One region of the Shewanella sp. 1311 genome, then DNA from elsewhere that is predicted to be linked to it. Evidence: predicted binding sites of a transcription regulator. Region 1 holds the regulator's gene; the other holds the start of a gene.
What was found. Region 1 encodes sigma-54, which starts transcription at its own class of promoters, with help from an activator protein. Its sites were predicted from a motif close to GTTGGCACGNNNNTNGNNT; they were not measured.
Positions count from the first base shown of each region.

Region 2: a site for sigma-54 is predicted at 2,666-2,684, ahead of flgF (flagellar basal-body rod protein FlgF). Genes of this name have one in related genera too.

Region 1 covers NZ_CM181686.1:3,391,360-3,396,689, reverse strand. The annotation lists gene kdsC (3-deoxy-manno-octulosonate-8-phosphatase KdsC) at 1-471, shown strand, start outside; gene lptC (LPS export ABC transporter periplasmic protein LptC) at 468-1,028, shown strand; gene lptA (lipopolysaccharide transport periplasmic protein LptA) at 1,015-1,569, shown strand; gene lptB (LPS export ABC transporter ATP-binding protein) at 1,566-2,297, shown strand; gene AC5YB3_RS15190 (RNA polymerase factor sigma-54) at 2,405-3,883, shown strand; gene hpf (ribosome hibernation promoting factor) at 3,912-4,199, shown strand; gene ptsN (PTS IIA-like nitrogen regulatory protein PtsN) at 4,202-4,645, shown strand; gene rapZ (RNase adapter RapZ) at 4,642-5,330, shown strand, end outside.
Region 2 covers NZ_CM181686.1:984,711-990,040, reverse strand. The annotation lists gene flgC (flagellar basal body rod protein FlgC) at 1-310, shown strand, start outside; gene flgD (flagellar hook assembly protein FlgD) at 335-1,105, shown strand; gene flgE (flagellar hook protein FlgE) at 1,187-2,548, shown strand; gene flgF (flagellar basal-body rod protein FlgF) at 2,721-3,464, shown strand; gene flgG (flagellar basal-body rod protein FlgG) at 3,475-4,263, shown strand; gene flgH (flagellar basal body L-ring protein FlgH) at 4,275-4,949, shown strand; gene AC5YB3_RS04420 (flagellar basal body P-ring protein FlgI) at 4,961-5,330, shown strand, end outside.

The DNA of each region.
Region 1 (5,330 bases):
GTCGACGGGGTGTTTTCCGATGGTCGTATTTACCTAAGCAATAGCGGCGAAGAGCTAAAAGCCTTCCACACTCGCGACGGCTATGGCGTGCGCTCGATACTCACCAGCGGCTTTAATCTTGCCGTTATCACTGGACGTCAATCCAAAATCGTTGAAAACCGTATGACAGCGCTCGGCGTAACTCATATTTACCAAGGCGTAGACAATAAGTTCGAGCCCTATGAAGCATTGCTCGCACTCTATGGCGTTACCCCGGAAGAAGTGGCGTATATCGGTGATGACATTGTCGATCTGCCAGTGATGAATGTCGTCGGTTTAGCAGTCAGCGTAGCCGATGGTCATCCCTATGTTCGTCAGCACGCCCACTTTGTGACTACGCTCAATGGCGGCCACGGTGCCTTGCGTGAACTCACAGATCTATTGCTACTCAGTCAAAATAAATTCACTTCGGCCCATGGAATGAGTATATGAGTCGTGTGACACTCGCGATTATCGCTTTTTTTGGAACGGCATTAGTGCTTTATTGGCAAGTGCAGAACAAACACAGCGGTGATACCGATAACAGAGTAAAAGATCAAAATACCCCAGATTTCATCGTTGAAGATCTGCGCAGTGTTGAGTTCAATGAACAAGGGTTAGTCAATAGCCGTGTGACGGCGAAACACATGGAACATTATGATTCAACGAATCAAACTTACTTTACTCAACCTGTTTATCTTGTTTATCCAGACCAAGGTAAAGCACAATGGCAACTCAGAGCAGATCAGGGCAAGCTAAACAAGGAAACGGGCAAGGTTGTATTAGAAAACAATGTTATTATTGATGCCATTAGCCCAGAAGAACCGATCCAGACCTTGTCCACCAGTTATCTGGAACTCGATCTCAATACGATGATAATGACCTCTGACCGCACCATTTACGTCACAGGGAAAGATTTTAATATTCAAGGCCAAGGCCTTTATGCCGACCTCAACGCGCAAGAAGTGCAATTGACCAGTCAGGTAGTAGGAACATATGAAGCAAAATAACGTATTACTTGCCAGCCTAATGCTAATAATGAGCATGAGCGCCTTTGCTAAAGTCGACGACCTGAAACAGGAAGTCAAAATCAAGGCTGTGAGCCAAACGGCAGATATCAAGAACAACCAGATCATCTTCTTTGGTCCGGTTGAAGTCACCCAAGGTTCGATTAAAATCCATGCAGATCAACTGCGTGCATTTTCTGCCGAAGGTGAAAATAGCAAAATTTTAGTGGCCACTGGCAACCCTGCGACGTACAGCCAAGTATTAGACGATGGCCGTCCAGCCTCGGCGAGCGCGAAAGAAATTCGTTACGATATGGCGAGCCGCACCCTGACACTTAAAGGTTTAGCCTCGTTAGATCAAGCGGGCAGCCAAGTGACGGGTAATTTAATCCGCTACAACATCATCCAGCAAAAATTGATTGCCGAGAGTACCGGCAGTGGCGACGATCGCGTGATCACTATCATTCAGCCAGAAAGCTATCAAGATGATGCCAAACCAGACGCGCCAGCAGATAAACCTGTGAAAAAGCAGGACTCTAAATGACCCAAATCACCCTAAGAGCACAAAATCTGGCGAAGAGTTACAAGAGTCGCCAAGTGGTTAAAGACGTCAGTCTGACGGTAAAAACCGGTCAGGTCGTTGGCCTACTCGGCCCGAACGGCGCGGGTAAAACCACCACCTTTTACATGGTCGTTGGTCTGGTTAAAAGCGATAAAGGCCACATCTTTATCGACGATGATGATTTAACCGCAGATCCTATGCACCTGCGCGCCCGCAAAGGCATAGGTTACTTGCCACAGGAAGCCAGTATCTTCCGTAAACTGACCGTCCATGACAACATCATGGCCGTGCTTCAAACGCGTAAAGAACTAAAAAAAGAGCAAAGGGAAGAAGAGCTAGAGCATCTGCTTGAAGAGTTCCACATCACCCACATCCGTGACAGCCAAGGCATGTCATTGTCGGGCGGTGAACGTCGCCGTGTCGAAATTGCGCGGGCGTTAGCAGCAAATCCTAAGTTCATTTTGCTAGATGAACCCTTTGCTGGTGTCGATCCGATTTCGGTTATCGACATTAAAAAGATTATCGAACAGCTCAAAAGTCGTGGCCTTGGCGTGTTGATCACAGACCACAATGTCCGTGAGACATTAGATGTGTGTGAACATGCCTATATCGTGAGTCACGGAAACTTGATTGCCGAAGGAACACCCGCAGAGATCTTAGACAATCAGCAAGTTAGGGCTGTGTACTTAGGTGAACAATTCAGGCTATAGTTAATCAAGCGGAGCCAATGCAGGCAATTTATGCCACCATTGGACTCCACTCAAGATGATAACAAGCGACCTCATCCAACAATAATAACGTAGGGATCAGCGGTAACATGAAAGCGTCACTCCAGCTCAAACTGGGTCAACAGTTAACCATGACGCCACAATTACAACAGGCCATCCGTCTGTTGCAACTGTCGTCATTAGAACTGCAGCAAGAGATCCAGCAAGCCTTAGATTCTAATCCCCTTCTCGAGCTGGAAGAGGATCAATTCGACGCCACTAAAGACCCTGTAAACCAAACGCTATCCGATACGGATTTCAGTGAATCTAGCACCCTGCCGCCAGAAAAAGACAGCTCCACCATAGACACGGCAGAGTCCTTAACCAAAGAATCCATGCCCGACGAACTCCCCATGGACACCACTTGGGATGAAGTGTTCACCGCCTCTCCCAATTCTGGCCCCGGCGGCAGTCGTGAAGACGATATGCCCTTCCAAGGTGAGACCAGTGAAGGCTTGTATGAACACTTAGAATGGCAAAAAAACCTCACACCGTTTTCTGAAACCGATTTAGCCATTGCCACCGCCATTATTGATGCCATCGACGATCAAGGCTATCTCACCCAAAGCACTGACGAAATCCTCGAAGCCATGGGCAATTCTGAGGTTGAGCTCGACGAAGTCGAAGCTGTACTCAAGCGCATTCAACATTTTGATCCCATTGGTGTTGCCGCCCGCGATTTAAGCGAGTGCCTGTTGATCCAACTGTCGCATTTCGCCGCTGACACGCCCAACCTAGAAAACGCCCGCATGCTGATCAAAGATCATTTAGATCTGATCGCCGCCCGCGATTTTAGATTGTTGATGCGTAAGACTAAATTAAAAGAGGATGAGTTAAGAGACGGCATCGCGCTTATCCAAACCCTCAATCCCCGCCCAGGTTTATTGATTACGCCCAACGATGACGAATACGTCATCCCAGATGTGTCAGTGTCGAAGAAAAATGGCCGTTGGGTGGTTGAGCTTAATCCTGACTGCATGCCAAAAATCAATGTAAATCAACATTATGCTTCGATGGCGCGCAGCACTAAAAGCCAAGCCGATAGCCAATTTATTCGTGGTCATCTGCAAGAGGCTAAATGGTTTATCAAGAGTTTAGAGAGCCGTAATGATACCCTGTTGAAGGTGGCGAACTGTATCGTCCAATATCAGCAAGGTTTCTTTGAATACGGTGAAGAAGCCATGAAACCTATGGTGCTGAACGATATTGCCGAAGCGGTAGAAATGCATGAGTCGACCATCTCAAGGGTGACGACACAGAAATACATGCATACCCCTAAGGGACTTTTTGAACTAAAATACTTCTTCTCTAGCCACGTCGGTACTGACGATGGTGGGGAATGCTCATCCACAGCAATCAGAGCCTTCATTAAGAAACTGGTTGCAGCGGAAAACCAGAAAAAACCATTAAGCGACAGTAAGATGGCACAACTTCTGGCAGAACAAGGGATCAACGTAGCCCGCAGAACCATTGCGAAGTACCGAGAGGCTATGCTCATTCCGCCTTCTAATCAGCGTAAAAGTTTATAACCTACAGTGGATATCGGAGGACGTTTCTATGCAAATAAACCTGAGTGGACACCATGTCGAAATTACCGAATCGTTACGTGCATATGTAGAAGAAAAGTTTTCAAAACTTGAACGCCATTTCGAACAGATCAATAATGTGCACGTTGTGCTCAATGTCGAGAAAATGCAACAGATTGCCGAAGCGAGAATAAATCTTATCGGTGGTGAAGTTTTTGCTACTTCAGAGCATGCTGACATGTATGCCGCTATAGACGCCCTGATTGACAAGCTTGATCGTCAGGTTATTAAACACAAAGAGAAGTTAACAAAACACTAATAATGGAACTTTGTACCATACTGCGGCCGGAGTGCACTACCTGCGCCACTCCGGGCAGCAAGAAAAAGGTACTGGAACTCATCAGCGACTTAGTCGCTGCCCAGTACCCGACCCTCTCATCTCAAGAGATATTCGAAAGCCTAGTGGCGCGCGAAAAGATGGGGAGCACAGGTATAGGTAACGGCATCGCCATTCCACATGGTCGACTAGCCGATATAGATCAGCCCATTGCCATACTCATTAAGTGTGAAGAGCCGATAGCATTCGATGCTATCGATAAGCAACCTGTTGATATTTTATTTGCACTACTGGTGCCTGCAGACCAATGTCAGCAGCACTTAAGTACCTTGTCTTGCATGGCCGAAAAGCTGAGCGACAAGCAAATATTAAAGCAATTACGCAAGACGCATGATGAAACGGAACTCTATCAGGTAATCACTGGATGAAACTGGTCATAGTGTCGGGCCGCTCAGGCTCAGGCAAATCTGTCGCCCTAAGGGTACTCGAAGATCTCGGCTATTATTGTGTCGATAACCTTCCCTTGCCCTTAATCGGCACTTTGCTTGAGCAACTCAAAGGCAGTAACGATCTCGTCGCCATTAGTGTCGACGTGCGTAACATGCCTGAGCAGGACAAGGTCTTAGTAAAGCAACTCGCGAGCCTGCCTCCTGATACTGAGTTAACCAGCTTCTTCCTCAATTCCAGCGATAAAATTCTGCTCAAGCGTTACAGCGAAACCCGCCGTTTGCACCCTTTGTCGAAGAGCCAAGTCTCTTTGCAAGAAGCGATAAAACTGGAAGGGAAGCTGCTCGAGCCTATGTCAAAACTGGTCGATCACTACATAGATACGTCGAACCTGAATATCTATGATTTAAGCGACCAAGTCAGACAAATTCTGCTCGGCAGCGTTGATAAAGAGTTAGTGATTAACTTCGAGTCCTTTGGCTTTAAGCACGGTATGCCAACCGAAGCCGACTTTATGTTCGATGTACGCTTCCTGCCTAACCCACACTGGGAACTGGCGCTGCGTCCATTGACAGGCTTAGATGAACCCGTGGCTGAGTTCTTAAATCGTCAACCACTGGTCAATAAGTTCATCTGGCAAATCGAAAATTTACTGGAAACTTGGCT
Region 2 (5,330 bases), 2.4 Mb from region 1:
TAGCGTAGATAAGACCTATCGTTCCCGTCATCCTATTTTTGAAGCTGAAATGGCCAAAGCCCAAAGTCAGCAACAAGCCTCTCAAGGTGTTGCGGTAAAAGGTATTGTTGAAAGTGATCGACCACTACTAAAAGAATACTCGCCCGATCATCCAATGGCGGATGCGGACGGCTTTATTTATAAACCGAATGTTAATGTCATGGAAGAAATGGCAGATATGATTTCTGCTTCGCGCTCATATCAAATGAATGTTCAGGTCGCTGAAGCAGCTAAGTCTATGCTGCAACAAACACTTGGGATGGGTAAATAACATGTGTTACTTAGGAGGTAAGCTGTGAGCCTCATTAATCAAATTAACCAAGCATCGGCGCAGACGGCTCAAAATAAGAGTCAGTCAAATGCTGTTACGACCAATTCATCAACCAGCTCAACGGGCAATCCGTTTCTTGATGGCATACGTCTGCCAAAAGATTCGATTGTACCGGAAGCGAAAAGCCAACAGTTAACCCAAGATGATTTTTTCTCGTTATTAAGCCAACAGTTATCGATGCAGGACCCTTTTAAGCCTGTTGACAACGATCAAATGATTGCGCAGATGGCATCATTTTCGACGGTTGATGGTATCGGCAAGTTAAATGATGAAATTGTTAACTTAAACAGTGTCATGACGTCGAGCCAAGCACTGCAGGCATCGGGACTCGTTGGTCGTAAGGTATTGATCCCAACCGATACAGGCAATATTTCAGCAGAAAGCCCAACGATGAAAGGTGTGGTCAGTACCCCTGATAAAATTCCAGAGATTACTGTGCGTATCGAAGATGAGAAGGGCCAAGTTGTCACAACCTTTAAAGTCGATGGTAGCGATGGTGGTAACGTCGATGTGAACTGGGATGGTTTAGATAAGAATGGCCTGCCAGTGGTCGCAGGTAACTATACGATTAAGGCGAGTGGTTTAGTGGATGGGAAATCCCAAGAGCTGCCCGTTTCAACCTATGCTCATGTGAGTAGCGTTTCTTTAGGGACGGCCAGTACCGGCGCCATTCTTAACTTGAGAGGCGGTATGGGGATCAAGTTAACCGACGTGTTAGCTGTGTCTGAAACTTAAGTTTATACAAAATAATTTTGTAGAATCCGAATTGGGCGTTTGTTGTCCGCAATTGAATTGAGTCAAAAGTAGAGGTGAATTATGTCGTTTAACATTGCATTGAGTGGCATTTCTGCCGCACAGAAAGATTTAAACACCACGGCGAACAACATTGCGAATGCGAATACCATTGGCTTTAAAGAATCGCGTGCTGAATTTGCGGATGTTTACGCTAATTCTATTTTTTCAAATTCCAAGACAGCTGTCGGTGGTGGTGTCGCAACGAGTCAGGTCGCCCAGCAATTCCATCAAGGCAGCTTACAGCTGACAAGTAACTCCCTTGATATGGCAATTAAAGGCGGTGGCTTCTTTGTCACTGCCTCTGAGATCGGCAGTCTTGACCATTCGTTTACTCGTGCAGGGGCATTTAAAGTCGATTCAAATAACTACATGGTTGATTCTGCTGGTAATTTTTTGCAGACGTTCCCTGTGGATAAAGATGGTAACTCGACATCGGTAAGTTTGACTACAGCTAAACCAGTGCAAATCCCTGATACTGCAGGTAGCCCAATAAAAACTGAAAATGTCAGTTTACAAATGAATCTAAATGCTAAGGAAAGTACCCTTGACCCTGCTGCATTCGATCCTCTAGACCCTAAGACATACAATAACGTTACCTCAATGACTATGTATGACTCACTCGGTGAGCCACACATCATGACAACCTATTTTGTTAAGCCTAATGATGCCTCTTATAATGGAGAGAGCAATTGGGTGGCCTATTACGCTATTGATGGTAAACAAGTCGATTTAGATGGTGCTGCAGGTACTTATCAAACGGATACTACGGGCGATGGTAATCCTGACTCTACCAGTACAGCGCAAACAACCGGCGGTTGGAAGGGCTCTGTACTCAAGTTCAATTCTGTTGGTGTCTATACCGGTAGTGATCCAGCGGTCGTTAAGACTGAGACTTTAGGTGTGGGTGGTGCAGGCGTTTTAGGTGCTGGAGCTGATGGCACTCAAGATTTAACAATCAAGTTTAATGCGCCAACTCAATATGCTGCTCCTTTTGCGGCAACAGAGTTAACACAAGACGGTACTACTGTTGGTCGTTTAACTAACGTTGAAATTGGTGCTGATGGTTTAATTACTGCAAGTTACTCGAACGGTTCAAGTGTGCCTTTAGCACGAGTTGCCTTGGTTCGATTTGCTAACGAACAAGGTTTAACACAGGTGGGTAATACGTCGTGGAAAGCCAGTTTGAATTCTGGCCCTGCTCTTGCTGGTGAGGCAAACAGTGGTACTTTTGGTAGCATCAGTTCATCGGCGTTAGAGCAATCGAACATCGATTTGACCACTGAACTGGTTGATTTAATTTCTGCGCAGCGTAATTTCCAAGCAAACTCTCGTACCCTTGAAGTGAACAACACGCTGCAACAAACCGTATTACAAATCCGCTAATCATTACATTGTATGACTAAGTGTTGCCGCCAGTGGCAACACTTAGCCTTTATCTAGCTGTCAATTCACTTCATTTTCCTATTCTTCAATTCTATCAGTAAATTAAAAGTCAATTTTGTTGGCATGATGCTTGCTTTGCTATTCTCATGTAGAAAATTTGACGGAGCAGTCTGTGGACAAATTCCTTTATGTCGCCATGAGTGGCGCCAAGCAAAATATGAATGAGCTGGCGCTCCGTGCGAACAACCTAGCCAATGCTAATACCGACGGTTTTAAATCCGATATGGCGCAAGCTCGCTCGATGCAGGCCTTCGGTGAAGGCTTACCGTCAAGGGTGTTTGCGATGACAGAATCTCCGTCAGCAAATTTTCGCTCAGGTCCAATAAAAACGACTGGACGGGATCTCGATGTTGCCATTAAAGGCGACGGCTGGTTTGCCGTGCAGGCAAAAGATGGCAGTGAAGCCTATACCCGCGCTGGCAGTTTAAGTTTTGACTCCACTGGTTTATTACACAATGACAGGGGAAATCCTGTTATGGGTGATGCCGGTCCCATAGTGTTGCCACTTCCTATCGAGAAAGTTTCAATTTCTCAGGATGGCATTATTTCTGTGCGACCTCAGGGCGCTACTGCTGAAGTGGTGGAAGAGGTTGGTCGCTTGAAACTCGTTAATCCGGGTAATGCCGAGATGATGCGGGGTGAGGACGGACTGTTCCGACTTATGTCTGGCAATATCGCTCCAGCCGATCCTAGCGTAGGGGTTGAAAGTGGCGCGGTGGAAGGCAGTAACGTAAATCCTGTCGATGAAATGGTGTCTTTGATTGACCTTCAGCGTCAGTTTGAATTGCAAGTCAAGATGATGAAAACCGCGGAAGAAAATGATCGCGCTTCATCTTCATTAATGCGTATTAGTTAGGAGATAGATTATGCATCCGGCGTTATGGATTAGTAAAACTGGCTTAGACGCACAGCAAACTGACATTGCGGTGATCTCGAACAACGTGGCGAACGCCAGCACTGTGGGTTACAAGAAAAGCCGCGCAGTATTTGAAGATTTGCTTTACCAAACAGTTAACCAAGCGGGCGGTGTCAGTTCTTCTAACACTAAGTTGCCTAATGGATTAAACATAGGCGCGGGTACCAAAGTCGTTGCCACACAGAAAATGTTTACCCAAGGCAACATGCTGACCACGGATAACTCATTGGATCTGATGATTGAAGGCCCAGGCTTTTTTGAAATCCAGCTCCCTGATGGTACTGCAGCCTATACCCGAAATGGTCAGTTTACCTTAGACGATACGGGCCAGATTGTGACGCCAGGTTCTGGCTACGTGCTGCAACCCGCGATCACGATTCCTGACAATGCGACCAGTATTACCGTTTCCGCTGAGGGTGAAGTTTCAGTGAAAACCCCTGGTACTGCAGATAACCAAGTTGTGGGTCAGTTGACAATGACGGATTTTATTAATCCATCGGGTCTGGATCCTATGGGACAAAACCTATACACGGAAACCGGTGCGAGTGGCACGCCAATTCAAGGTACCGCTTCGTTAGATGGCATGGGAGCGATTCGTCAAGGCGCCTTAGAAACCTCTAACGTTAACGTGACCGAAGAACTTGTGAACCTTATCGAAAGTCAGCGCATTTACGAGATGAACTCTAAAGTGATTTCAGCGGTAGATCAGATGCTGTCTTACGTAACTCAAAATTTATAGAGGCAAACATCATGGCTAGATATCTTGTGTTGGCCGTCGCGTTATTGCTTGCAGCTTGTAGCTCGACGCAAAAGAAACCCCTTGCGGATGATCCCTTTTATGCGCCGGTATACCCAGAGGCACCGCCGACAAAAATTGCCGCGACTGGTTCTATTTATCAAGACAGTCAAGCATCTAGCTTGTATTCGGATATACGTGCTCACAAAGTTGGCGACATTATCACTATCGTTTTGAAAGAGTCGACTCAAGCGAAGAAGAGTGCAGGCAATCAGATCAAAAAAGGCTCTGACATGAGCTTAGATCCTATCTTCGCCGGTGGTAGTAATATCTCCGTTGGCGGAGTGCCAATTGATTTACGTTATAAAGATAGCATGAACACTAAACGTGAATCGGATGCGGATCAGAGCAATAGTTTAGATGGCAGCATCTCGGCAAACGTGATGCAAGTGCTGAACAACGGCAGCTTAGTGATCCGCGGCGAAAAATGGATCTCAATTAACAACGGTGATGAGTTTATTCGCGTCACAGGTTTGGTTCGCTCGCAGGACATTAAACCCGATAACACTATCGATTCAACGCGAATGGCCAATGCCCGTATTCAATACAGTGGCACAGGTACTTTCGCAGATGCTCAAAAAGTGGGCTGGTTAAGCCAGTTCTTTATGAGCGACTGGTGGCCCTTCTAAGGAGTCGTATCATGAAATATAAACTGGTGTTAGCCGTTGCCGTGCTAGTGTTTTCTCTACCTAGTCAGGCTGAACGAATTAAAGATATTGCCAATGTGCAGGGCGTACGCAGTAACCAGTTGATCGGTTATGGCTTAGTGGTTGGTTTGCCGGGAACGGGTGAGAAAACCAGTTATACCGAGCAGACCTTTATGACTATGCTGAAAAATTTCGGCATTAATCTTCCTGACAACGTCAAACCAAAGATTAAAAACGTCGCTGTGGTTGCCGTACATGCGGACATGCCTGCCTTTATAAAACCGGGTCAAGATCTTGACGTCACCGTATCTAGCTTAGGCGAAGCAAAAAGTTTACGCGGTGGCACCTTATTGCAAACCTTTT